2 linked regions of the Natrinema sp. SYSU A 869 genome follow. The main gene of each other region encodes a partner of the protein of the gene in region 2 in a complex. Links are inferred from orthologs where the notes say so. Each region holds a gene or a part of one and is shown on either strand. Other genes may lie near its edges. The genes, in order: rpl12p and K6I40_RS17615.

Evidence for each region.
Region 1: the proteins of K6I40_RS17615 (region 2) and rpl12p are in contact, whole or in part, in a crystal structure (PDB 5H7L), measured with the Pyrococcus horikoshii proteins. The link is inferred for Natrinema sp. SYSU A 869 from one-to-one orthologs. Residues at the interface, in WP_048053510.1 of Pyrococcus horikoshii: Pro161, Met164, Met165, Phe168, Ser169, Ile172, Val195, Glu196, Phe202, Leu211, Ser212, Val213, Met216, Lys222, Phe223, Asn224; in WP_010886059.1 of Pyrococcus horikoshii: Leu100, Ala101, Gly102, Leu103, Ser104, Ala105, Leu106, Phe107, Gly108.

Annotation. Positions count from the first base shown.
Region 1 is NZ_CP082249.1:660,785-672,535, forward strand. What follows is about bases 6,129-9,033. They hold rpl12p (50S ribosomal protein P1), read right to left. Parts: upstream 7,806-9,033; coding sequence 7,452-7,805; downstream 6,129-7,451. Other genes in these bases: K6I40_RS11500 (tripartite tricarboxylate transporter permease), read right to left, coding at 6,129-7,286; K6I40_RS11510 (50S ribosomal protein L10), read right to left, coding at 7,824-8,864; K6I40_RS11515 (50S ribosomal protein L1), read right to left, coding at 8,866-9,033. Also shown: K6I40_RS11440 (zinc-dependent alcohol dehydrogenase family protein), read left to right, coding at 1-278; K6I40_RS11445 (glucose 1-dehydrogenase), read left to right, coding at 335-1,123; K6I40_RS11450 (hypothetical protein), read right to left, coding at 1,269-1,580; K6I40_RS11455 (hypothetical protein), read right to left, coding at 1,498-2,073; K6I40_RS11460 (hypothetical protein), read right to left, coding at 2,066-2,245; K6I40_RS11465 (hypothetical protein), read right to left, coding at 2,238-2,459; K6I40_RS11470 (hypothetical protein), read right to left, coding at 2,446-2,658; K6I40_RS11475 (hypothetical protein), read right to left, coding at 2,655-2,837; K6I40_RS11480 (hypothetical protein), read right to left, coding at 2,834-3,286; K6I40_RS11485 (hypothetical protein), read right to left, coding at 3,283-3,459; K6I40_RS11490 (DUF5817 domain-containing protein), read right to left, coding at 3,588-5,195; more of K6I40_RS11500, read right to left, coding at 6,048-6,128; more of K6I40_RS11515, read right to left, coding at 9,034-9,498; K6I40_RS11520 (hypothetical protein), read left to right, coding at 9,835-10,386; K6I40_RS11525 (50S ribosomal protein L11), read right to left, coding at 10,624-11,112; divalent-cation tolerance protein CutA, read right to left, coding at 11,211-11,513; K6I40_RS11535 (HEWD family protein), read right to left, coding at 11,580-11,751. UniProt on the Methanocaldococcus jannaschii protein: Forms part of the ribosomal stalk, playing a central role in the interaction of the ribosome with GTP-bound translation factors.
Region 2 is NZ_CP082249.1:1,900,830-1,912,597, reverse strand. What follows is about bases 5,297-8,218. They hold K6I40_RS17615 (elongation factor EF-2), read left to right. Parts: upstream 5,297-5,625; coding sequence 5,626-7,812; downstream 7,813-8,218. Other genes in these bases: K6I40_RS17610 (hypothetical protein), read right to left, coding at 8,191-8,218; K6I40_RS17620 (DUF5781 family protein), read right to left, coding at 5,297-5,362. In the rest of the region: K6I40_RS17640 (30S ribosomal protein S12), read left to right, coding at 103-531; K6I40_RS17635 (30S ribosomal protein S7), read left to right, coding at 534-1,142; K6I40_RS17630 (hypothetical protein), read right to left, coding at 1,584-3,449; K6I40_RS17625 (hypothetical protein), read right to left, coding at 3,735-4,430; more of K6I40_RS17620, read right to left, coding at 4,607-5,296; more of K6I40_RS17610, read right to left, coding at 8,219-8,337; serS (serine--tRNA ligase), read right to left, coding at 8,476-9,855; K6I40_RS17600 (TrkA C-terminal domain-containing protein), read left to right, coding at 9,982-11,190; K6I40_RS17595 (magnesium transporter), read right to left, coding at 11,470-11,768. UniProt on the Methanocaldococcus jannaschii protein: Catalyzes the GTP-dependent ribosomal translocation step during translation elongation.

The sequences.
Region 1 (11,751 bases), 1.2 Mb from region 2 along the record:
AGGTAGTCCGGCCCGGTGGCAATATCGGGTATGTCGGCGTTCCACACGTTGAGAGTCCCGACTTCGTCGAGCAGTTATTCTTCCAGAACGCCTCGTTCACCGGCGGTCCAGCACCCACTCGGGCGTACGCTGAGGAACTTATGCAGGACGTTCTCCAAGGGACCCTCGATCCGTCGCCGATCTTCACGAAAACCGTTGATCTCGACGGTGTTCCCCAGGGATACGAGGCGATGGACGAACGCGAGGCAGTGAAGGTCATGGTGAAACTCGATGCGTGACACACCGATGCGCCGGCAGCGAACAAATCACTTAGCAAACCAGATTGGAGCAACCAATGTCGAGTAACAGGGATCTACCGAAGCCACAGAGCGAGTACTGGAACTTTGAGAATACGGTCGCGTTTGTCACCGGAGCGGCAAGCGGCATCGGCCGTGCGACAGCACTAGCGTTCGCACGAGAAGGTGCTAATGTCGTCGTTGCTGATATTGACGAGAACGGAAACCAGGAAACGGCAGAACAGATTGAGGAACTCGGTGGTGACGCGCTTGCCGTCACGTGCGATGTGCGGGAATCAGAAGATGTGCAGGCGGCACTTGAGGAGACTATTGAGGAGTTCGGATGTCTTGACTTCGCCTGCAACAACGCCGGTGTCGAACAGCAGGGCGGGAACGTAGCGGACCTGGCCGAGGCCGAATGGGACCGCGTTGTCGACACCGACCTGCGTGGTGTCTTTCTGTCCATGAAGTACGAGATCCCGCTGATCCTCGAGCAGGGCGGTGCGATCGTGAACATTTCCTCAGGAGCTGGAGTCAAGGGATTCCCTGGAGCCGCATACTGCGCTGCGAAACATGGCGTCGTCGGCTTGACGAAGTCGGCAGCGCTTGAATATGCCGACACAGACCTTCGTATTAATGCCGTATGTCCCGGTGTCATCGACACGGCGATGATGGACCGCGTCACCGGCAACACCGAAGAAGGCCGCCAGCAAATGATCGATTCGGAGCCGATCGGACGGATGGGCGAGCCCGAAGAGATCGCAAACGCCGTTCTCTGGCTGTGCTCGGATGCTGCCTCCTTCACCCTCGGCCATGCGATGGTCGTGGATGGCGGTCAGACTGTGTAATGGATGGCCCTCATCAGCAGTGCTACTGCTGTGAGGTAAACCACCTGTACTGACCGCGAGTTACACGCCTAACTCTGAATAAAGAAACCGTACTACCAACTACTGTAAACGAAAGAAAGAGCGAGCACGAGAGCGACTGAGAGCGCTATACGAGTCTTGGATCGCTCGGTGTCTCGTCGAGCACTGGCTCGAGGTCGGCGACCTCGCAGCCGAGCGTCCGGGCGGCCTGTCGCTTGAGCGCGGCAGCGTGGTCCGGTAGCCGGCTCTCGAGGGTTTGGGCCTTGGCGAGCGTCGTCCGGACCTCGTGGGCCTCCGCTTGCTCGAGCGACGCGAGCGCGTCGGTCACGTCGTCGGTGTCGGGATCGCTGTTGGTGTCAGCGTCGTCGGCCGGAACGCCGCCCGTCTCGACGTTCTGGACGAGCGCGTCGGGCTCGCCATCTTCCGGCTGGAGTTGCATCGCGAGTTGGTCGACCGACAGCGACGACGGGTCGGGGACACCGGTCGCCGCGACCGCGGGCTCGAGCACGTCGCGGACCGCCGAGAGCGTCGATTTGTCGACGGAAACTGGATTCTCGTGCGATTTCGCGTCGATGAGTAGCTGATACTGCTGTTCTGTGAGTCGGAGAGAGTCGTCTTAACCAGCGCGCCGCGAGGTCCGCCGCGCCGGCCAGCGTTTCCACCTGCCGCAGATACTCGGTCCGATCGACGAGGTCGACGCCGTCGTCGTCGTCGGCGACGATCACCACGTCGTCGCGGTCGATCTCGAGCGACTCGACGACCGCCGCCGCATATCGGATCCAGTCTTCGCGGTCGAACGCCGCGATTCCGTCCGGATTGATCGTCTCGATCAGGGCTCGCTGGAGCGTCGTGTCCAGAGGCGCGTCCTCGATCGCCGGCCCGTCGATCGTCGGCCGATCCGGCGCGACGCGGTCGCGGTCCTCGTCACCCATCGGACTCACCTCCGTCATCGGCGTGGCGGTCGGCGAGGTGGTGCCGTCGGTACGAGCGACACAGGAGCGCCCGGTTCTCGGGATCGGCGTGCCAGAGTCGGTGGGCCACGTCGTCGCTGCCGTCGCCAGCGGCCTCGCCAGCGTGATCCGAGGCCAGAGTCCGTTTAGTCATCGGCTACCACTCCCCGATCGCTCGAGCGGCCACTCAGTGGCCTCTGTGCCGATCCGATATAGTCGGCCCGGCGCGTTCGGTCCGCGCCAGCGCCGGCCGCGAGATCGGCCGCCCGCCGACACGACAGACACCCCGCGACGCGATCCTCGTCGTCACCGAAGACGCGAGCGAAGCGGTCCGAGACGTGAGCGCCGCACTCGTTACACATCGGCATTGTCGCCTCCGTCCGCGTCATCGACGACGCGCAGGATCGTCACGAACTCCGTGTCGTCGACCGTCTCGAGGTCATACTCGTCGCCGGATCCAAAGGACGCGGCGGTATGGTGCGTGATCGTCACCGACCAGTTCGGGCTGTCGTCCCCCTCGAGATCGGCGATCCGCTCCGCGAGGTCGCGTTTGCGGCGTCGCGTCATTGATCGTCCTCCGTGACCGTCAGATCGAGGCCGCAGATTCCGCTTGTCGACCACGCCGGCGGCTCGCTGTCCGCGTCGCCGTCGAGTAGCGGGACATAGATCCGGACCGCGTCATCAGTGCCACGGCGTTCGAGGTCGCGGATTCGCTCGCGGAGGTCGCGCTTGCGACGACGGCTCATTGACGGCCCTCCGTCCGCTCGAGGTCGGCGACGCGTTGCTCGAGTTCGCGGAGATCCTGCTGCTCGTCGATCCATTCATTCCACGATTCCAGAGCGCGGACGGCGTCGCGGTATTCTTCTTGCTCGAGCAGCCCCGTAATAGATTTCTGATAGACAGCCGACGACGCAAGCGATCGACGCGAGCCCAATGTCTCGTCGATATGATCGGCGAGCGCGTCCAGATCCCGCGAAATAGTCGACTGGTTTACGTCGTAGCGTTCGGCCATCTCCGTCTGGTTAATGAGTGACGGGTGCCCCCGTGCATAAATCTCGTCGAGCAGGTCGGCGCGTCGTTGCGGCCAACTAAACGAGGACGGGTCCGCGACCGGAATCTCCAGATCGCTATAGTCGGGCTCGCTATGCTTGGATATGCCCGTCTCGTCCTCCGAGTCCGTGCTTGAGCGCGTCATCCGCAGCCACCTCGGCCGCCGTCCTCGTTCTCGTCGGTCGCGGTCGTCGGCCTGGCGTCACGACAGCGCTGCAACGTCCTCGCGTAGTTGCGAACTTCACCTTCGATCGACTCGGGAACCAGCACAACCTTCGCGTCCTCGGGTTCGGATTCGCGTTCGTTTGTCGGCAACATAGTAGAGAGCAGATCAGTCGCAGCGGGTCTTACCCGAATATGCAACCGCTCGAACATAAGTCCCTTGGTATAAGAGTTTGTATCACGGAATTTCTTGCCAACCGTCGCGTGTCACCTCGAGCGCGTTGTCACGGCTGGATTTCCTGCGATCCGGTCGTCGCCGCCTTCATGTCGGTCGCCCAATACCATGCGGCTTCGCGAATCTTGCTCGGCGTCACGCTCGTCCCCACCGCCGCCGCCGTCGGCTCGCCGTCCGTGATCGGTGCTGATCCGCGAGCACGGTAGGCATTCGCGATCGCTTTCACGTCGTCCGCGTCCGTCCACGCCGCCGCCACGATCGACTCCGCGCCCTCCGACAGATACGCACATGGCGGACAGCCCGCATCGTCCGGCCCATCGTCGCGCCAATACCAGCGCGGCTCGTCGCTCGCGTCCGCGTCATCCAGCGCGATCGGCGCGAGGTCGAGTTGCTGGCCCCGCTCTCGCGTTTCCCACCAATATCGGCAGAGTTCGTGTTTCGACGGCAAGTCCGCCGGCTCGTGGCCGAAGATCGCGATATGTCCGTGCGGTAGTCCCTTCCGCGTCGGCTCCGGCGCGGTTACCGACGCCGGCATTCCGCTCTCGAGGTGCCGCCCGAGCTTCTTCCGCAGGTTCTTCGCGTCATCCAGCAGCCCGTCCGCCGCCGCCGCTATGCTGTCGAATCGCTCCGGGTCCGTCGTTACCGACAGCACCGTTCCGCGATCGTACCCGGCCGCTGCCGCACCGCTGAATGCGTCCGCGATCCGTGACGGTCCTCCCCGTGCTCGGCCGCCGTCGATGAACCGCGTCCGATCCCCTCCGCCAAGTGCCTCGTAGCCACGCTTCTTTGCTCCGAACGATCCGATCAGATCGCCCCACTGTTCGGCCGTCTCGAGCTTTGCACGCCGTGAAATCGTCGCTTCCGCCTTCTCTTTCGCGTCCGTCGCGCTCTCCGCACCGGCCCGCGGACGGTTATGCCTACTTACGGTATCAAGAACGGTCGGATCGAGAAACGCCCACAGCAAATCCGACGCCGCCGTGCGGTTTCCGTCTCGGTCCGATTGGCGCTGTTGATCTTGGATCTCGGTCACGTCCACCCAAGACCACCGGTCACACTGCCGTCGAACCCACTTCCAATTCTTCTCTCCGTGTCCCGCCGCGGAGCGGAATAGCGTTCGAGCGAGCCAGCCGATCGGCGCTCCGTCCCCCGACTTCGGATCGCGCAGGAGCGCCTCGAGCCGCTCCGTGTCATCGCCCTCTGTCCGCGGTTGCGTGCCAGTACTACCGGTACCGTGACTCCGTCCGGACTGCTGATATGCTGCCTTAAAGAACTCGTGGCAATCGGCGACCGGCTCGGCCCACATATCAGCGAGCAGCGGCCGGTCGGAAACCTGAGCAGCATAGAGATCCGAGAGCAGCGGCCGGTCGGAAACCTGAGCAGCATAGAGATCCGAGAGCAGCGGCCAATCACTCAGCCGGTCGTCGAGCGTCGCGTAGTGAGCTACGTCGGCGAATGCGTCGGGTTCATCCCACTGCTTGGCGAGCAAGTGCGATCGTTTCTCGCGGAGAGCATCCACGCCGTCGTCGTCGTCGGCGGAAACAGTTCCGTGGTCCCGCAGTCCGTCGACCGCCCACTGCGTCCCGCAGCGACGGCACCGCGTTCGTTTCGTGTCGATCTCGACGATCCAGTAGGCCTCGCACTCCGGACAACCGACCAACCCGAGACGATTCGATGTGTGAGCAGCAGATTCAAGAGTACAGCGCTCCTTACTACTCACGACGACCACTTCCTTTGATCGGGCAGTCCTCGTCGTCACCATCCAATTCATCGCGGTGATCGCGGGTGTTGGGCCACCCGCGGTCGGCTTTCGCACTCATATCGCTCAGCGACGAGTGCGCACTTGTCGCTTAAATTTCTGTCGGGTGTTTGTTTATATAAAACCATCCGTCCGAGAGGGAGAGTCCTTATGATCGGTCGCTCGCGGACCGGTCAGCATGGGACTAGTTTGTCGTCTCTCCGAAACGACGCCCAGGCCGCGATGTCGATCGCCGCGGCCGCCGACGCCGAGTTCATCCGCGTCAACGTCCACGTCGGCACTGCGGCGACCGATCAGGGACTCATCGAGGGCCAGGCCCACGAGACGCTCCGGCTTCGTGATCGGATCGGAGCTGACGTCGCGATTCTCGCGGACGTCCACGTCAAGCACGCGACGCCGATCGGCGAACGGGAGATCGAGCGTGCGGCCCTCGAGACGGTCAAGCGGGGAAAAGCCGACGGCGTCATCGTTTCCGGACACGGGACGGGCGTCGAAACGTCGCTCGCGGACGTCGAGTGCGTCACCGACGCACTCGCCGATCAGGGACATGATGAGACACCGGTGTTCGTCGGCAGCGGCGTAACGAGCGAGACGGTCGGCGACTGTCTTGAGGCGGGAGCAACGGGTGTCATCGTCGGTACGGCACTCAAAACGGACGGCGTAACGACGAACCCCATCTCGGAAACGCGGGTCGAAGAAGTTGTGACCGCGGCTCGAGCGGCGAGCTCGAGCGACTGAGGACGCGAAAGTCGTTCAGAGCCCCAACATCAACGGTCCGATCAGAACACCCATCAGGTGCACCCGTCGGCACCGCAACCGAATCGGAACCAGTCCGATAGCGGTCGCGACGGCGAAGATCACGATGCCGATCGGACCGGTGAACAGATACGAGAGAGCGAGCAACACCGCGAGGACGGCGACCGAAATCTTCCAGTAGGTCAGTCGGCCGACCAGCTCAAGGTAGGCGTCGCCGGCGACGATCACGAACGCGAACCCGAGCAGCCCTGCAAGGACGACGCCCGCGAGAAGGATCGGCAACTCGAGCGGCGCGGAAGTGCCTTCGAACGCGACTAACACGCCGGTTCGAGGCTGACCGATGGCGACCAGCGCGAAGAGCGCGAAGATCGTGTTCGACGTGTCAACGCCGCTGGTCGCGACGATGTAGCCGCGGTCGCTGGCTCCGCCCGGGACGAGCGCCAGCACCGCAACCGCGGCGATCGCTGCCGTGATACCGGGCAGGTAGCCGACCACAGCTCCCGCGAGCGCGCCGGCGACGGCGGTGACGCCGACGAACGGTCGCGAGGCCCGTATGCCGTCGCCCTCCTGTCGCGGAATTCCGCTTCCCCGGATCGCGTCGATCAACACCGGCGCGCCGAAGAGGCCAGCGAAGAGGGGCGCGAGCGTGCCGCCCGCCTCGAGCGGGGCATCCGCAGTGAGATCCAATGTGAGTGTGCCGAGGCCGGTCGCAAGCGCGAACGAGAGCAGCCCACCGAACCGGCCGCGCCACGTCGGTTCCGACACGATCAGCGCGACCGCGACCATCGCGAGGACGAGCGAGAGATGGTCCCGAATCGTCGGATAGGCGGCCGTCACGGCCCAGGTGACGGGGACGGCGAGCGGGACCGCCACGATCACGGCAAGGATACTGCCGAGCGCAGAAAGTCGGATCGCCTCGTAGCCCCGGCCCTCGAGGACCATCCGATGGCCCGGCAGTGCAGTGACGGCCATCTCGGCGTCGGGAACGCCGAGCGCCATCGCCGGGACGGCGTTACAGAAGGTGTGGACGACGCCGGCCGCGAGCATCGCACAGCCGACGAACAGCGGCGGCCCGGGGACTGACGGCACGACGCCGGCCAGCAGGAACGCGAAGTTGTTAGCGTGGAGTCCGGGGACGAGCCCGCTACAACACCCCAGTAGCGAGCCGGCGACCACCCATGCGAGCAACTGGAGTGTCAGCGCCGGCTCGGTGACGATCTCGACAGGAGCGGGCATCGCCGACTCTGGCCGCGTCCTCGTTTATATGGTCTCGGCTCAGCGAGGTACTACTCGAGTCGCGAATCGCTGCTTCCCCGCGCAGGCAGCATCGCCACTCGCCGTCGAGCGTCGATAAAAATCGGGGTTGAAAACTCGTCGAAACCGGATCGACGGAACTGAAGTCTATCCGAAGAGTTCGCCGAGACCCTCGCCGTCGGCCTCGTCGTCCTCGTCGTCGTCCTCGTCCGTCGTGTCCGGCACGTCGCTGGTCTCCTCGGCTTCTTCCTCGTCGCCGCCTTCGTCGGCGGCAGCGGCCTCGCCACCCGCGGCACCGCCTGCGGCGGCCCCGCCAGCGGGGACGGCAGCGGCCTCGGAAACTGCCTCGTCGATGTCGACGTCCTCGAGTGCGGCGACGAGCGCCTTCACGCGAGACTCTTCGACGTCGACGCCGGCAGCGTCGAGCACGTTCGTCAGGTTGTCTTCGTTGATCTCTTCGCCCGATTCGTTCAGGATGAGTGCAGCGTATACGTATTCCATTGTTGGATCCTCCGTTAATTAACCGAACATCTCGCCGAGACCTGCCGCGCCGTCGCCGTCATCTTCGTCGTCATCGTCGCCGTCGGTCTCTTCGGTCTCAGCCTCGTCTTCAGTCTGGTCGTCTGCCGATTCGTCTTCGTCGTCGGCTGCCGCCGGTTCGGCGGGAGCCTCGACGTCCTGAAGTTCGTCAGGAAGCGCCTCCTCGTCATCAATCTGGCCCGCGAGCGCACGCAGCTGTGCGTCGGCCTTGCTGACGAGGTCGGGCATCAGGTCTTCGTCCTCGATGGCGGCCTGCAGGCCGAGGCTCTTGGCCTCGCCCGTGGCCTTGGCGATGAGCGTCGGGGCCGTCGACGCGGTCGGGAAGCTCGCGTTAAGCGAGAGGTTCCGTGCGCGGGCGGCGGCCGTCGACACGTCGCTCCGGTAGGCCTCGATGTCGATGTCGAGGTCCTCGGGGTTGAAGAGCACGCCCTCGGCGATGACGGCGCGCAGGTCGAGACCGACCTCCTTGGGCTCGATACCGAGCTCGTTGAGGACGTTCGACAGGTCGGCGGAGACTTCCTCGCCGGCTTCGAGAACCGTCGAGTCCTCCATGACCTGGATCGACCCTTCTTCGATGCGCGCGTTCGCACCGATACCCTGAAGTTCACCGACGAACGGCCCCGGATCGACACCGGTGTCCCCTTCGGGGATCACGATGTCGTTCGGGGCGATTTCGCCCTCGTTGATCGGTGCGGGCGTCTTCGACGCCTCGAGTTCCTTGTACAGCGAGAACGGGTTCTCGTCGGTCGCGATGATCCCGACCTGTCCCCCGATGTGCTCGACGAGGTCGCCGAGTCCGGCGTCCTCGAGCGCGCGCGTCTGCAGGGTGTTGCGGCTGACGCGCAACACGGCAGTGCCGTACAGGTCGCGGCGCATGTCTTGGAGCTGCTTCGAGGGAATGCCGGCGATACCGACGACGCCGACGCTCTCGTACTCGTCGATGATTTGTGCGAGGTCGTCGACTTCCTCTTTCTTCCACTGGGGAAGGTTCTCGGTTTTGCGTTCAGCCTGTGCGCTCATTCTAGGCCACCTCCACGGACGGGCCCATCGTCGTCTTCACATAGACGATATCGATGTTCTGGGGCCCCTTCTCGAGGTCAGCGTGCAGGCGACGCAGGATGACGTCGATGTTGTCGCCGATATCCTCGGCGTCCATGTCTTCGGCACCGACGAGCGTGTGGAAGGTTCGTCGGTCGCCGGAGCGAAGCTGCACGGTGTTTTTGAGCCGGTTGACGGTTTCGACGACGTCGTCGTCGGGCGAGAGCGGATCCGGCATCTTCCCTCGGGGACCGAGAATGGTACCCAGGTGCCGGGCGATGTCTTGCATCATTGCTTCTTCGGCGATGAAGAAGTCCGTCTCGTCGGCCATGTCTTTGGCCTCGTCGTCGTCCAGATCGGCCACGTCGTCCACCGAAAGTACCTCGTCCGCCGCCTCTTCGGCGCGGACTGCGGTCTCTCCTTCGGCGATGACGACGATCCGAGTTTCCTGGCCGGTTCCGGCCGGTAGGACGATCGACTCGTCAACGCGGTTCGACGGTTCGTTTAGGTCTAAGTCGCGCAGATTGATCGCGAGGTCTACCGTTTCGGTAAAGTTCCGATCGGGCGAATCCTCGAGTGCGCGCGCTACTGCTGTTTCAATATCCGAATCTGCCATCGTTCACCTCCGTAGTACGCAGGACTGCTCCTACGGGTCAGTGAAACAGGCGATGCCTGTCTCCCTTGAACCAAGTGCCATCCTGAACTTAAACCCGTCGAACTGCCAGTATGCTCGTCTCGCAGCGTCCTCGCTGTCTCGTCATCCCAGAACCACTGCCAGCAAGTATAGCCATCCCGCGTGGCCGCGTTCGTTCGATCACAGTTCACCACAATAACGTATTATTCACGCTTCGAATAACCGAAAACTCTATTATGCGTTATATTGTACCATACGTTCATGTGGCCAGTAGACTTATATAATATCATTGGTCCAACGGGGATCGGTTCGGTCGCCATGCTAACGCCGTCCGGCGGGGAACTCGAGTTGTATCGATCGCTCGAGCCGATCGTTCGGGTGGGAATCCAGTTCGCTGCGACAATACTCGTGATGATAATCGTGCTCGGCTTAGCGCAAAACTATGGCACACAGGCGGTGTCGAAATCGCGACAGAGTCCTATCATCTCGCTTTGCGTTGGGATTCCGGGTCTCCTCGTCAGCAGTGGACTCACGGGCACGGGGTATCTCATCGTGGATACGAGCCTCGGGACATTCTTCGGAATTCCACTGGTGATATTCGGCGCGATCATCCTGCCGGTTGCGACGGCGATCGGCTTCGTCGCGATCGGGTGCACCGTCGCCACACGGCTCGGTGACAGTCGACTTGCGATCGGGCTGCTCGTCGGGGCACTCCTCAGTGGGATTGTTGGGCTGTCGTTTCCGGCCACCGCCGTCCTCCTCGGATTCGCCAGTGCGCTCGGTATCGGTGCAACGATCCGAGTCCTGTCCGGGGCGACCGGGACGACGCGCCCGGACGACCGGACCGTCCCGCCCGCGAACAAGATCTAGGTAGCCGCCCGAACGGTCTTCCTCGCTACGGTTGAACTCGCCTCTACGGGTCCATTCCGTGTCATCCTCCATCTGTTGGCCGTCACAATCGAGAGACAGCGACGCCACCTGTCCAAGGCATGTTGGCTCCGCTCGAACGGACCGCGGAAAACGGACGGTCGTCTACTCGCGTCTCGAGTGCCCGTCGCTGACACTACTAGGGTCTACGAGAACGAAGAAGCACTCGCTGCGCCGTATTCAGGCGCTCGCTTCGCCAGCGAGCACGTCGTCGTACTCGCCGTCGTCGACTCGCTGCTTGAACTCTCGAGCGTCGTTGCCCTCGATGGTGACGCCCATCGAAGCGCAGGTACCGACGACCTCCTTCGCGGCGTTGATCGTATCGTAGGCGAGCAGGTCAGGGTGTTTCTGTTCGGCGATCGTCTTGACCTGTTCAACGGAAAGATCCGCGACGAAGTCCTTCTGGGGTTCGCCGCTGCCGGTATCGAAATCAGCCTCGTCTTTGATCAGTGCCGCCGTCGGCGGGACACCGACGTCGATCTCGAAGGAGCCGTCCTCCTCGTAGTCGACGGTGACGGGGACTTCGGTCCCGTCGAACGCTTCGGTCTGATCGTTGATTTCCTGTACGACGGCCTGCACGTCGACGGGCGTCGGTCCGAGCTCGGGACCGAGTGGTGGGCCAGGATTGGCCTGGCCACCCGGAACGAGCACTTCGATGGTTCCAGCCATATCCGTGATAACCCGTGCGCGAGTTTTAAGGGTTGCTAATTCGGGTAGTCATCGTCTGTGACCGTCTGACGTACACCGGCCGAATCAACCCCGTTCCGTCACTCGACGCTCTCCGTTCGCCACGCTGCGAACGACTCGAGGACGTCGCTCTCGTCGAAGCGCTCGATACAGGGGACGTCGTAGGGGTGGATGTCACGGACGCGGTCGACGAGATCGTCGTACACGTCGTCAGTGGTCTTCGCGAGCAACACGGCCTCGTCGTCGTTGTGAATCTCGCCCTCCCAGCGGTAGGTCGAGGTCGTCGATAGACGATTGACGCAGGCAGCGAGTCGCTCCTCGACCAACGTCTCGGCGATCCCGTCGGCGGCTTCGGGTGGCGCTGTAATGTAAACAGTCGGCATGGAAGTCGCTACGCTCGAGTCGGTGAAAAACGTCCGTTTCGTTCGCTCACGGCGGGTCGGGGTCGGTCAGCTGTCGGTTGCGTCGACCGGTTTGAACGTCCCGGTGATGTCCCACTCGTGGATGCAGTGTGGATTGCCGACCTGTTTCTCACCATCGTCGCGGGCGATCTGCCAGGCCTCGAGGTTTTCGTCCCACTGTTCGCCTCGACCGCACTCTTCACAGATTCTCGCGGTCGGT
Region 2 (11,768 bases):
AAACCCGCTCAGATTCCTTCGTCGGCCCTCATCGAGTGCTCTCGAGCCGTAACGCCGACTCGAAACGGGTCGCTTAAGTGCCTTCGTCGGATAGCGACGCCCATGGCAAACGGCAAATACGCCGCGCGCAAGCTCAAGAAGGACCGCCAGAATCAGCGGTGGTCCGACTCGGACTACGCGCGCCGCGCCCGCGGACTTCGCGAGAAGTCTGACCCCCTCGAGGGTGCACCCCAAGCTCGCGGTATCGTACTCGAAAAGGTCGGCATCGAAGCCAAACAGCCTAACTCGGCAATTCGGAAGTGTGTCCGAGTGCAGCTGATCAAGAACGGCAAGCAGGTCACCGCGTTCTGTCCCGGTGACGGCGCAATCTCGTTCATCGACGAACACGACGAAGTCACCATCGCCGGGATCGGTGGGGCCAAGGGTCGTGCGATGGGTGACCTCTCCGGTGTCAACTACAAGGTCGACAAGGTCAACGGCGTCGCCCTGAAGGAACTCGTTCGCGGAAACGCAGAAAAACCGGTGCGATAATCATGGCGGCAGAAGATCAACCGGACCCGGACGCCCCGGCCGGTGGCGCAGACGTTTCGGCGAAGCTCTTCGGCACGTGGGAACTCGGCGAACTCGAGTACGCCGACCCCTCGACCGAGCGCTACATCACGGTGACCCCCGTCGCTCACACCGCGGGTCGCCACGCCGGCAAGCAGTTCAAGAAGTCCCAGATCTCTATCGTCGAGCGGTTCATCAATCGGCTGATGCAGACCGAGGAGAACACGGGTAAGAAGCAGAAGACGCTCAATTACGTTCGTGATGCCTTCGAAATCATCCACGAGCGGACCGAGGACAACCCGATTCAGGTGCTCGTCACGGCCGTCGAGAACGCGGCCCCGCGAGAGGAGACCGTCCGCCTGAAGTACGGTGGCATCTCGGTGCCGAAGGCCGTCGACGTCGCCCCGCAGCGCCGCGTCGACCAGTCGCTGAAGTTCCTCGCGGAAGGCGTCTACAACGCCTCGTTCAAGACCACTACGGACGTTGAGGAGGCCATCGCCAACCAGCTTATTGGTGGGGCCAACTACGATGTCCAGACTTACGCGGTCAGCCAGAAAGAGGAGAAAGAGCGCGTCGCGGCAGCAGCTCGCTAACGCGATTCGCTGATTCGTTTTTCGGCTGTTTTCTCGCGCGTACTAGTACGTTTTACTATGTTTCTCGGACTATGATCGACTTTCGCACATCTCTATTCATCCTCCTGAATAGGTATTGGGTCCGCTCGGGCGACTCACGGTAGTTCAGACTACCATGACTAGGGATATAGATAGAAATACTCGGTTCGGTACTGCTCTTGACTCTTTGACCTGAACTTAATAAACGATGAACAATAATTTACCATGAATTCTCTATAAGATATATTAGAATACTCTTATTAGTATATCAACAGATATGCTGTGTGTACCATGACGGCTATTACAGAATACTTGAAGAGTCACCCGCGAATGGTCGGCGTCCTGTTCACGAGCCTGTTGTTACTGGCACAGGCTGGAACGGTCGCAGCAACGAACGGCACTTTATTTGCTGGACCGTAACAATCAGATTCCCTCATCGAGGAGGTCCTTACTCCATTCAATTTTTCCGTCCTGTATAACGGGGAATAGCGCCTCGTCAAGGAATTCAGTGAGTTCTGAGTCAGTCACTGAAATCTGTCCTGTCTTCCTCGGAAGCACATAATATGATCCCACTGAATCAATGTGTGGAGAAAACACACTTCCTCGTTTCACATTTGCTGACGTGTACAGATTCATATCCATATCAATGTCTCCTTCCTCATGTGATAGTACACATGAATTCGGCATTCTCGTTTCGGATTGTGCGATTGTCGTCCTCCCACTACCGACCATATGGTACTGTTGCCCAACGATATTCTCTTGTCGGACAACATCTAGCGCCCCATAGAGTGGGAAGCCGAGATTCAATAACCGGGCGATTTGAATTCCGACACTGACTGCACCGCTATTGACAACATTACCGAGAGTCACGATACCACCAATACTTCCGGTCTCAACGAGGCGTAATCCCTGATCGTGCGACTGGCATGCGTTTAAGAGGAATGCTTTTGCTCCGACGGTGTCAACCGTTGCAGCGTCCAGTTTCCCGTCCGAACACTGGAACCCGTCCGCATCTATGTGTCCGATATAGTGAAGGAAGTCACTCTTACTAGCGAGAACAGCCTCGAGACTGTCCATCGAGAGATCATAGTGGACTGTGGTATCGAATGGAAGTTCTTCTCGAGTTCCGTACGTACCGTTAACACTTTCGAGTTCTTCGCGCATATCTGGGTCGTTGCAGATGACCTCGATCTCGATTGGCCCGTCTTTCGGCGTACGGCCGATCGTATTCTGGTATGCTGCCAGTGGGGTAGTACTCGTAATTTCGGCGTCCCCAATACCCATCCATGATTGCTGGATTGTGGGTAGCTGTGGAGAGTTTGCGGATCTGGCTACAGTCGTGTTCCCGCGGATAGAACGCGACTGTGTACTTCGGTCAAAATCGGATCGAGTAAAATCCTCGATCGCCTGCTCTACGACTGGATCTGGTAGTGTCGGTTCCGTATTATCTTCCTCAACGCTGACGATTGCGAGATCGTTGGCAATGAACGGGAGGAATTCGATGTGATCCGGTGTCGGCTCACATCGGGTTTCGAACCGCCAGTATGGGAGATACGGTTTCACCGTCGCATACGATACGTTGAGATAGGTTTCAATTCGTTCAGCGAGGGATTGGCCATATGCCTCGGTAACGTCGAAGTCGAGTGCTGGTTCTGCCACTTGCCGTTCATGTAACGGGAGAGGTGTCTTCCCCTCCGTCCGAACTATACAATCGAGAAAGAACACCTGTTTCAGTACTCGCCGTACCGACGATTCAAAGCCGTCTGAATCATCGAGTGAATAGGCGTACTCTTGGTCGGTGACTATTTGCGGGCTTGAACCCCGCGTTACGTCTGCACCGAGGTAATAAGCGAGTGGTGTAGCGACGAACACATGACGGAGTGTCGCGGGGACTTCGATCTGAATGTTCTGTTCCGTCTTGTCGAAATCAGCTGGAACGTGTAATTCATCGCCAAGCTCGAGACGCGGTGGATGGCCTCGGAGTGTCGAATAGGACCGTTCAGGTGCTGTCGTCTTCAGTGCCGACCCAAAGGCAGACACTGCCGCCATGACATCTGTGGGCTCTGCTGTCGTCGTGATCGTCGTTGCTGGCCGCTCGTGGAACGATCGTGCGCCGAGAATCACGTTCGTACGCTCTCCGAAATCGACGTACGTCTGCTTGCTATCGGACCAAATCTGTACCGGACTATCGATACAAGCATAGACTTTCAAGGGACCGGATAGATCCAGCGTGTACTCGTCGGGTCGGAACTCTGCTCGTTCGGCTGGGCTCACATCTGCGAGCATCATTCCGTCCGAGTCGCGGACGAAAACACCTTCAGTTGACGGCAGTTTGATCGAATTGGTTGTAAACTGTACTATCGATTCAGTTGGAAATCCAACCTGATCAGCAGACGCTGACTCGAGTGAAACTGGCCCGTTTATCGTCAGCCGATATCGATGGCGTTCGATCGGATCGATAATTTCGATTCCCCCTTGTGTCGACTTAAATATCGGTTTCATGGAGACAAATACGCCGGTCTGACGGCGCGTGGAACCGCTCGTGGTGTTCGTTGGGCTGAAACGGAGACTGTCCTAATTCTGGTCCGCCGAGAGCCAGCCGGAGCTGTGGGTCCTGTCGCCGATGAGCCACCGCTCCTGAGAATCGCCGTTCCGTTCCCGAAGCTCGACAACGATGTCGAACAGCGGTGACAGCGTTGGGACGATCCTGGCGTCCCGTTCAACCGGGAGCTGATAGTGTGACATCCCGCCGATGTGCTTCGTTCGTCCGTTGATTAAATGCAGGAATTTGAAGACGCGTTGTCTGCCGTACTCTTCGAGCAGCGGGAGCAACGAGTCGATCCCCACTCTGAGTTCGGCCGGTTCGAGCCCGTTGGTCTCAGTTTCGAAGGACTCGATCGCGCTCGAGATGGCCATTCCGAGGTCGATAAGTGTGTCGACCTCAATCGTTTCGGGCTCGATCGACGGATCGGCTCCGATACTGCTTGCAGCGACGCTCCGAGCCTGAGCATCGTAGCTGATGACCGAGAGCGTCTCGGACCGCTGATCGTCGAACCGCGAGACGCGGTGTGGGCCGCCGGTCGTCGAGACGAGGATGCGCCGCCGCACTCGCTCGGTCTCACAGCCCATCAGTCGGTGACAGGCGTTCCGTCGCTGGCTTGGTCGAACGGAACCGACGACGAGAACGCCTGCCCCCTGTCGTTTCAACTGTGAGAGTTCCTCGGAGAACCCGTCCTCTTTCGTCCCCGCGCAGTCCGTTCCCGAGTGCATCGCTAGTATGTTCCACGGGTTCATGCCCTCAACCAATAAGAGTTCGGGTTGAACTGTACTGTCTACGGACTCGAGTAGCCCTATTTCGGGACCTTCGATTCTCGGTCGGGTTTGGCATTTGCGACTCCCGTCTCGCCGAACTGTCCGCCGGGGATACCGATTCGGTGGTTGTCGATTTAGTCTGCGGCGCGACTCCCTCTGCCAACGTACGAGCGCGTCGCGTCGACGAGCACCTGTCGATAGGTGCTCGTGTCGGGTTCCCGTGCGAGTTCTCGGAATCGGCATTTGAACCCCTCGAAGTCGATTTCGGGGGCGTCCATCGCGGCCGCGTGTGCGAGGTCATACAATCGATGGTCCTCATCGACGAGGTCGTGTCGCTCTGCGAGCGCCAACGCGAAGGCCGCGTTTACCGCCGTGATCTCGGGATCGGCGCTCGCAGATAGTCGCTCGAACCCGGGGCGGGACGGCGTCTCGGGCCGATCGGCGACGGCCGCCGCGAGGCTGGACTCGAGAAACGAGAGCAACTTCTCGCCGGGCCCGACCGAGAGCGTGATATCGTCGGCGTAGATGTCCTTCATGTGGTTTGCAATCTGATAGCAGTGGGAAAGCTTGCGCCGTTCGACGCTCTTGCCGGCCAGCGCGAGGTAGAGGACTTCTTCGGTGGACTGGATGTGGGAGGGGTGTTGCTGTTCGTGGCGGGCCATGTGGGCGAACTCGTGGAGCGCGAGTTCGCGGGCCATGGCTGACGAGGCGGCCTGTCTCGAGATGTTCAGGACGTGATGATCGTCGTAGTGGGCGGCCCAGGTCCGTTCGTCGGGATCGTCCTGGAGGGTGACGTGGACCGGCAGCGAGAGATCCTGTTCGGTTTCGAAAAGGTCGCGGGCACTGAGGAATGGAGAGGTCGGGCCCGGTCCCTGCATGCGGATATCCATGTGTGGCCCTAGCAAGAGGCCGACGGGATTTGACTCTTTTGTGCGGTTGCACGCGGATGAACCGCGAGTTTGAGACATCGGATTGATCGCTCGGCAACGGTCGTGAGCCCGGACGTAGGCCTCGTGCCCGTCATCCCGCCCAATTATGAGACTCGTTCACTCACTCAAATTGGATATTCCAGCGTTCGGACGGGGAAAGACGACGAATTCCGGCGGCGACGAAACACTACCCTTTTGACCCCGCTGGCGGTATTGGGGGATATATGGGCCGACGCAAGAAGATCGTCCAAGAGTGTGAACGGCTGATGGACGACCCGGAGAACATCCGGAACATCGCCATCGCCGCTCACGTTGACCACGGGAAAACAACCCTTACAGACAATCTGCTGGCTGGTGCCGGCATGATCTCCGACGAGACTGCCGGTGAGCAGCTCGCGATGGACACCGAAGAAGACGAGCAGGAACGCGGGATTACCATCGACGCGGCGAACGTTTCGATGACTCACGAGTACGAGGATCAGAACCACCTCATCAACCTCATCGACACGCCGGGCCACGTCGACTTCGGTGGCGACGTGACGCGAGCGATGCGCGCCGTCGACGGTGCGCTCGTCGTCGTCGACGCCGTCGAAGGGGCGATGCCCCAGACCGAGACGGTGCTACGCCAGGCACTCCGCGAGGGCGTCAAGCCGACCCTGTTCATCAACAAGGTCGACCGCCTCATCTCCGAGCTCCAGGAGGGGCCCGAGGAGATGCAGGAGCGACTCCTCTCCGTCATCCGCGACGTCAACGAACTCATCCGCGGGATGACCGAGGACATGGACGATATCGACGACTGGACCGTTTCAGTCGAAGGGGGAACCGTCGGCTTTGGGTCCGCACTGTACAAGTGGGGCGTCTCCATGCCGTCGATGCAGCGTACCGGCATGGACTTCGCCGAAATCATGGAACTCGAGCGCGCCGACAAGCGCCAGGAGCTCCACGAGCGAACGCCGCTGTCGGACGTCGTGCTCGACATGGTCTGTGAGCACTTCCCAAATCCGATCAATGCACAGCCCCGTCGTATTCCGCGCATCTGGCGTGGCGACGCCGAGTCGGAACTGGCTGATTCGATGCGCCTCGTCAACGAGGACGGCGAGGTCGTCCTGATGGTTACCGACATCGCGATGGACCCCCACGCCGGTGAAGTCGCATCCGGCCGCGTCTTCTCCGGGACCCTCGAGAAGGGACAGGAGCTCTACGTCTCCGGGACTGCGGGCAAGAACCGCATCCAGTCCGTCGGCGTCTACATGGGCGGTGAGCGCGAGGAGGTGGACGAAGTTCCTGCAGGGAACATCGCCGCCGTCACCGGTCTCAAGGACGCAATCGCCGGTTCGACCGTCTCCAGTACCGAGATGACGCCGTTCGAGACGATCGAGCACATCTCCGAGCCGGTCATTACGAAGTCCGTCGAGGCAAAGAACATGGACGACCTGCCGAAGCTGATCGAGACGCTCCGACAGGTCTCCAAGGAGGACCCGACGATCCAGATCGAGATCAACGAGGAGACGGGCGAACACCTGATCTCTGGACAGGGTGAACTCCACCTCGAGGTCATCACCCAGCGTATCGAGAAGAATCAGGGCATTCCGGTCAACACCGGTGAGCCGATCGTCGTCTACCGCGAGCAGCCCCAGGAGCCCAGCGACCAGGTCGAGGGCATCTCGCCGAACCGTCACAACCGCTTCTACATCTCCATCGAACCGATGACGGACGACCTCGTCGAGACGATTCAGCGCGGCGAGGCCTCGATGGACATGCCCGAGCAGGATCGCCGTGAAGCCCTGCAGGAGGCCGGTATGGACAAGGATACGTCCCAGAACGTCGAGCACATGCACGGGACGAACATCCTCATCGACGACACGAAGGGTATCCAGCACCTGAACGAGACGATGGAACTCGTCATCGAAGGCCTCGAGGACGCCCTCGACAACGGTCCACTGGCAAACGAGCCGGTGCAGGGGACGCTCATCCGTCTCCACGACGCGCGACTCCACGAGGACACCATCCACCGCGGTCCGGCACAGGTCATCCCCGCGACCCGGAACGCGCTCCACAAGTCGCTAATCGACGGCAAGATCAAGATGCTCGAGCCGATGCAGGACGTTCGTATCGACGTGCCCAACGACCACATGGGCGCTGCATCCGGCGAGATTCAGGGTCGTCGTGGCCGCGTCGACGACATGTACCAAGAAGGCGACCTCATGGTCGTCGAGGGCATCGCACCCGTCGGCGAGATGATCGGCTTCGCGAGCGACATCCGCTCCGCGACCGAGGGTCGTGCCTCCTGGAACACCGAGAACGCCGGTTTCGAGGTCATGTCCAACTCGCTTCAGCGTGACAAGATCATGGAGATCCGCGAGCGCAAGGGTATGAAGCTCGAGCTGCCGCCAAGTATCGACTACATCTAAGCGGCGCGCCGTCTGCCGTCGCTCGAGAGAACAGTATTCTCTCGTCACTGACTGAACCGAAATCGCAAACGCACAGCGTTCGTGCGTGTCGCGAACTGCCTCGTTGCCGGATATTTCATCCTGAAGCGCCAATGTATTGTTCAGCGGTGGCTCGAGACCCAAAACCGGACAAACTCACAGGTATACTGTCGTCGGGACTATCAAAGACGCACGAAATGCGGCCGACCGGGTCAGTGGGCACGATGAGAATGGGAACAACGGGCGCGAAACGCGTTCGAAGCGTGAGTTACTGACGACCGTTCAGATTCCGTTTGCGAACCGTGTGCCTTCTTGTTCCTGTCGATGCTGTTTGACTCGAGATAGTGGGTCTACCGGCCGTCACGCCGTCAGGACCTTCATATAGAAGGGGACGATCACGAGGAAGACGAACAACGCGACCCACCACGGAAACAGGACTAGTGCGCCGACGACGAACAGCACCCCGATGATCGATGCGATCACTTTTTGTCGGAGATCGATGTACATACGTGTCAACTCTGTCTCTGAGAGATAGTAGTTTCGTTGACAGTGGGTGAACACGACTCAAGTAGCCGACTCGACTCTACTGTCGGAGCAGCCCATCGTTACCGAACCGCCGATGAATCGGCGAATGACGAGCGTGCGCTACTCCCGATCGCCGGCTCCGAGCGCGCTCTCGCCGACCTTCTCGTGGCCCTTGATGACTTCTTTCCCGCCCATGTACGACTGCAGCGGTTCGGGAATCGTCACCGTGCCGTCCTCGTTCTGGTAGTACTCGAGGATCGCCACCATGACCCGGGGAATCGCGAGCCCGGAGGCGTTGAGCGTGTGAAGGTAGTCGGCTGACTCGTGGCGCTCGGGCCGGTAGCGCAGGCCGGCGCGTCGCGCTTGGAAGTCCTCGAAATTCGATGCGCTCGAGACCTCGAGCCAGCGGCCGCCTTCCTCGGGGCCCTCGTCCATGTCGTCGCCGGGGGCCCAGACCTCGATGTCGTAGGTCTTGGCGCTGGCGAAGGTCAGGTCGCCGGTACAGAGTTCGAGGATGCGGTAGGGGAGTCCGAGCCGTTTGAGGACGTCCTCGGCTTCCGTAAGGAGGTTCTCGAGGCGGTCGTAACTCTCCTCGGGTTCGACGAAGTTGACGAGTTCGACCTTGTTGAACTGGTGGACGCGGACGATGCCCCGCGTTTCGGTGCCGTGTTCGCCGGCCTCGCGCCGGAAGTTCGGCGTATAGGCCTGGTGTTTGAGCGGGAGATCGTCCTTCAGGAGGATCTCGTTTGCGTACATGTTGGTGACCGGCACCTCCGCGGTGGGACAGAGCCAGAGGTCGTCGTCCTCGTAGTCCTCTTCGTTGCTGCCGCCCAGTCGATAGGCGTCGTCGGCAAACTTCGGGAGCTGGCCGGTGCCGCGCATCGAGGCGCTCTTGACCGGGACTGGCGGGAACAGGTCGACGTACCCCTGCTCGCGGTGGATGTCCATCATGAACTGGATCAGGGCGTGTTCGAGCTGTGCGCCCTCGCCTTTGAGGAAGTAAAAGCCAGAGCCGGTCGTCTTGGCGGCGCGTTCCTCGTCGATGATGTCCAGCTCCTCACCGAGTTCGTAGTGGGGCGTGACCGCGTCGGGCAGCTCGTGGGCGTCGTCGAATCCCCAGCGTCGGTCCTCGACGTTGTGACGTTCGTCGACGCCGAGCGGGACGCTCTCGTGGGGGAGCTGTGGGATCTCGAGCATTCGTTCTCGGAGCTCTTCCTCAAGGGCCACTCCCTCCTCTTCGACCTCCTCGATCTCGGATTTGAGCTCTCGCGACCGCTCGAGCGCTTCCTCGCGTTTCTCGTCTTTCCCCTCGGCGACGAGCTCCCCGATCTTCTTGGAGACCTGATTGCGGTCGTGGCGCAGGTCGTCGCCGCGGGCTTTCAGTTCCCGCCAGCGTTCGTCGAGTTCGAGTAGCTTGTCGAGATCGACGTCGGCTCCCCGGTTGTCGAGGGCGTCGCGTACCTCGTCGGGATTCTCGCGCAGATAGGTCCGGTCGAGCATTGGTATTGATCGTCCGTTCTTTGCGCCCGGGCAAAACCGTGTCGGAAGGCCGCGTCGTCCGACCACTCGATCGAGGCCGCCCTCCAGCGGGAAACGCTTTTTCCGCGGGGAACCTACTCTCGAGGTATGGACCCGCTCGAGGGCGAGACATCGTCGGCTCCGATCGAGTACGAGCCCGTCAGCGTCAAGGACGTACTGGTGGAGATGAAAGACACCGCCGAGCTGTTGATCGACCTCTCGTACTCGGCCGTGCTTCACCAGAGCGAGCAGCTCGCGACGGAGGTCCTTCGTCTGGAAGAGCGGATGGACATCCTCGAGATGCGAGCGCGAATGAGCCTCCTGATGTCCGCCCGGAAGCCGGCCGACGCGGAACAGCTCGCACCCGTTCTGGGGATCGTCGGGGCCGCAGACGGGATCAGCGACGCCGCCGGTGACATCGCGAAGATCGTCCTCGAAGACATGGGCCTCCCCGAGGCGATGCGGGCAGCGCTGCCCGACGCCGCGGAGGCGCTCCTCCGGGGCGTCGTCACGGCGGACTCGTCTTACGCCGGCCGGACGCTCCAGGATATCGACCTCGAGTCGGAGACGGGTGTGCGCGTGATCGCACTCCGGCGGGGCAGCGACTGGCTGCTCAATCCGGGGCCGACGACCCGGGTCGAGGCCGACGACGTCGCGCTCCTCCGGGGCCCCGAGTCGGCGATCGGCGACGTCTGCGAGGAACTGACCGGAGAGGTCTACGAGGCTCCCACGGCGGAAACGCCGGATATCGACGACTTAGAGCGCGCCGTGGACACGATCATCCACATGAAGGACTTCTCCGAACTGGCGGTCGATCTGGCCTACAGCAGCGTGCTGTTCGACAGCGAGGAACTCGCCGAGGAGGTCCGCAACCTCGAGGTTGAGGTCGACGCGATGCAATCGCGCTTCGAGGCGTGGACGCTCCGGGCGGCCGCGGATGCGCCAGATCCGGTCGTCCTGCGCGGGTTGATCCAGTTGGGGAGCTGCACGGAGCGAATCAGTGACGCCGCGATCGAGATCAGTGAGGGCGTCCTCCGGGACATCGACGTCCACCCGGTCGTGCAGGTGGCCGTCCAAGAGAGCGACGAGATTATCACCCGCGTCGAAGTCGACGAGGGGAGCGACCTCGACGGCACCGCGGTGACCGCCGGCGTTCCCGATGCCGATTCGACGATGTCCGTGATCGCCATCCGCCGGCCCGACGAGGGGTGGCTGCTGGTCGCGGATGCTGACGCGGAACTGCGCGGCGGCGACGCGCTCATCTCAAAGGGGACCCGGACGGCTGCGGCAGCGTTTCAGGACCTCGCGTCCGCATAGTGCAACGCGGTTCGTCGCCGTGACTCGCCTCGATCCGTTCGCTCTTTAAGTGATTCTGGTCATAAGGTGGAGATATGACGGGAGGTCGTCCGTTCTCGAATTCTCATATCCAGCAGTCCCATCGATAGTCGTCCCAGTTCGCGATGGGCCTCCTCCCCGACCCGGCCGATCATCCTTTAAGTGCTTCTGGTCACAAGGTGAAGATACGACGGGAGAACGGTTCTGTCCCGAGCCAACTAGTACCGCCGAGACGTACGTCTCTGCGTTTTGAAGCGCCCGTTAGTTCAGGACGACGATCGCGACTCCCGAGAGGACGATCACGCCGAGGATGTCACAGACGTTCGTGACCACCGGGATCGTCGTGTCGTCCGGGTCCAGTCCCTGCGTGTAGGAAATGTAGGTCGCACCGATACTGAGAACGATCGCGATCACGGCCAGAAGCATACCGCTGACGACCGAGATGAGCATGAGATCGACCAGTGCCATCGGTTCGGCGATAACCTGCCCGACGACCCAGGCGGCGACGCCTAGCGACGAGAATATCGTCGCTGCCAATCCCATGATCGCCAGTATGTTCG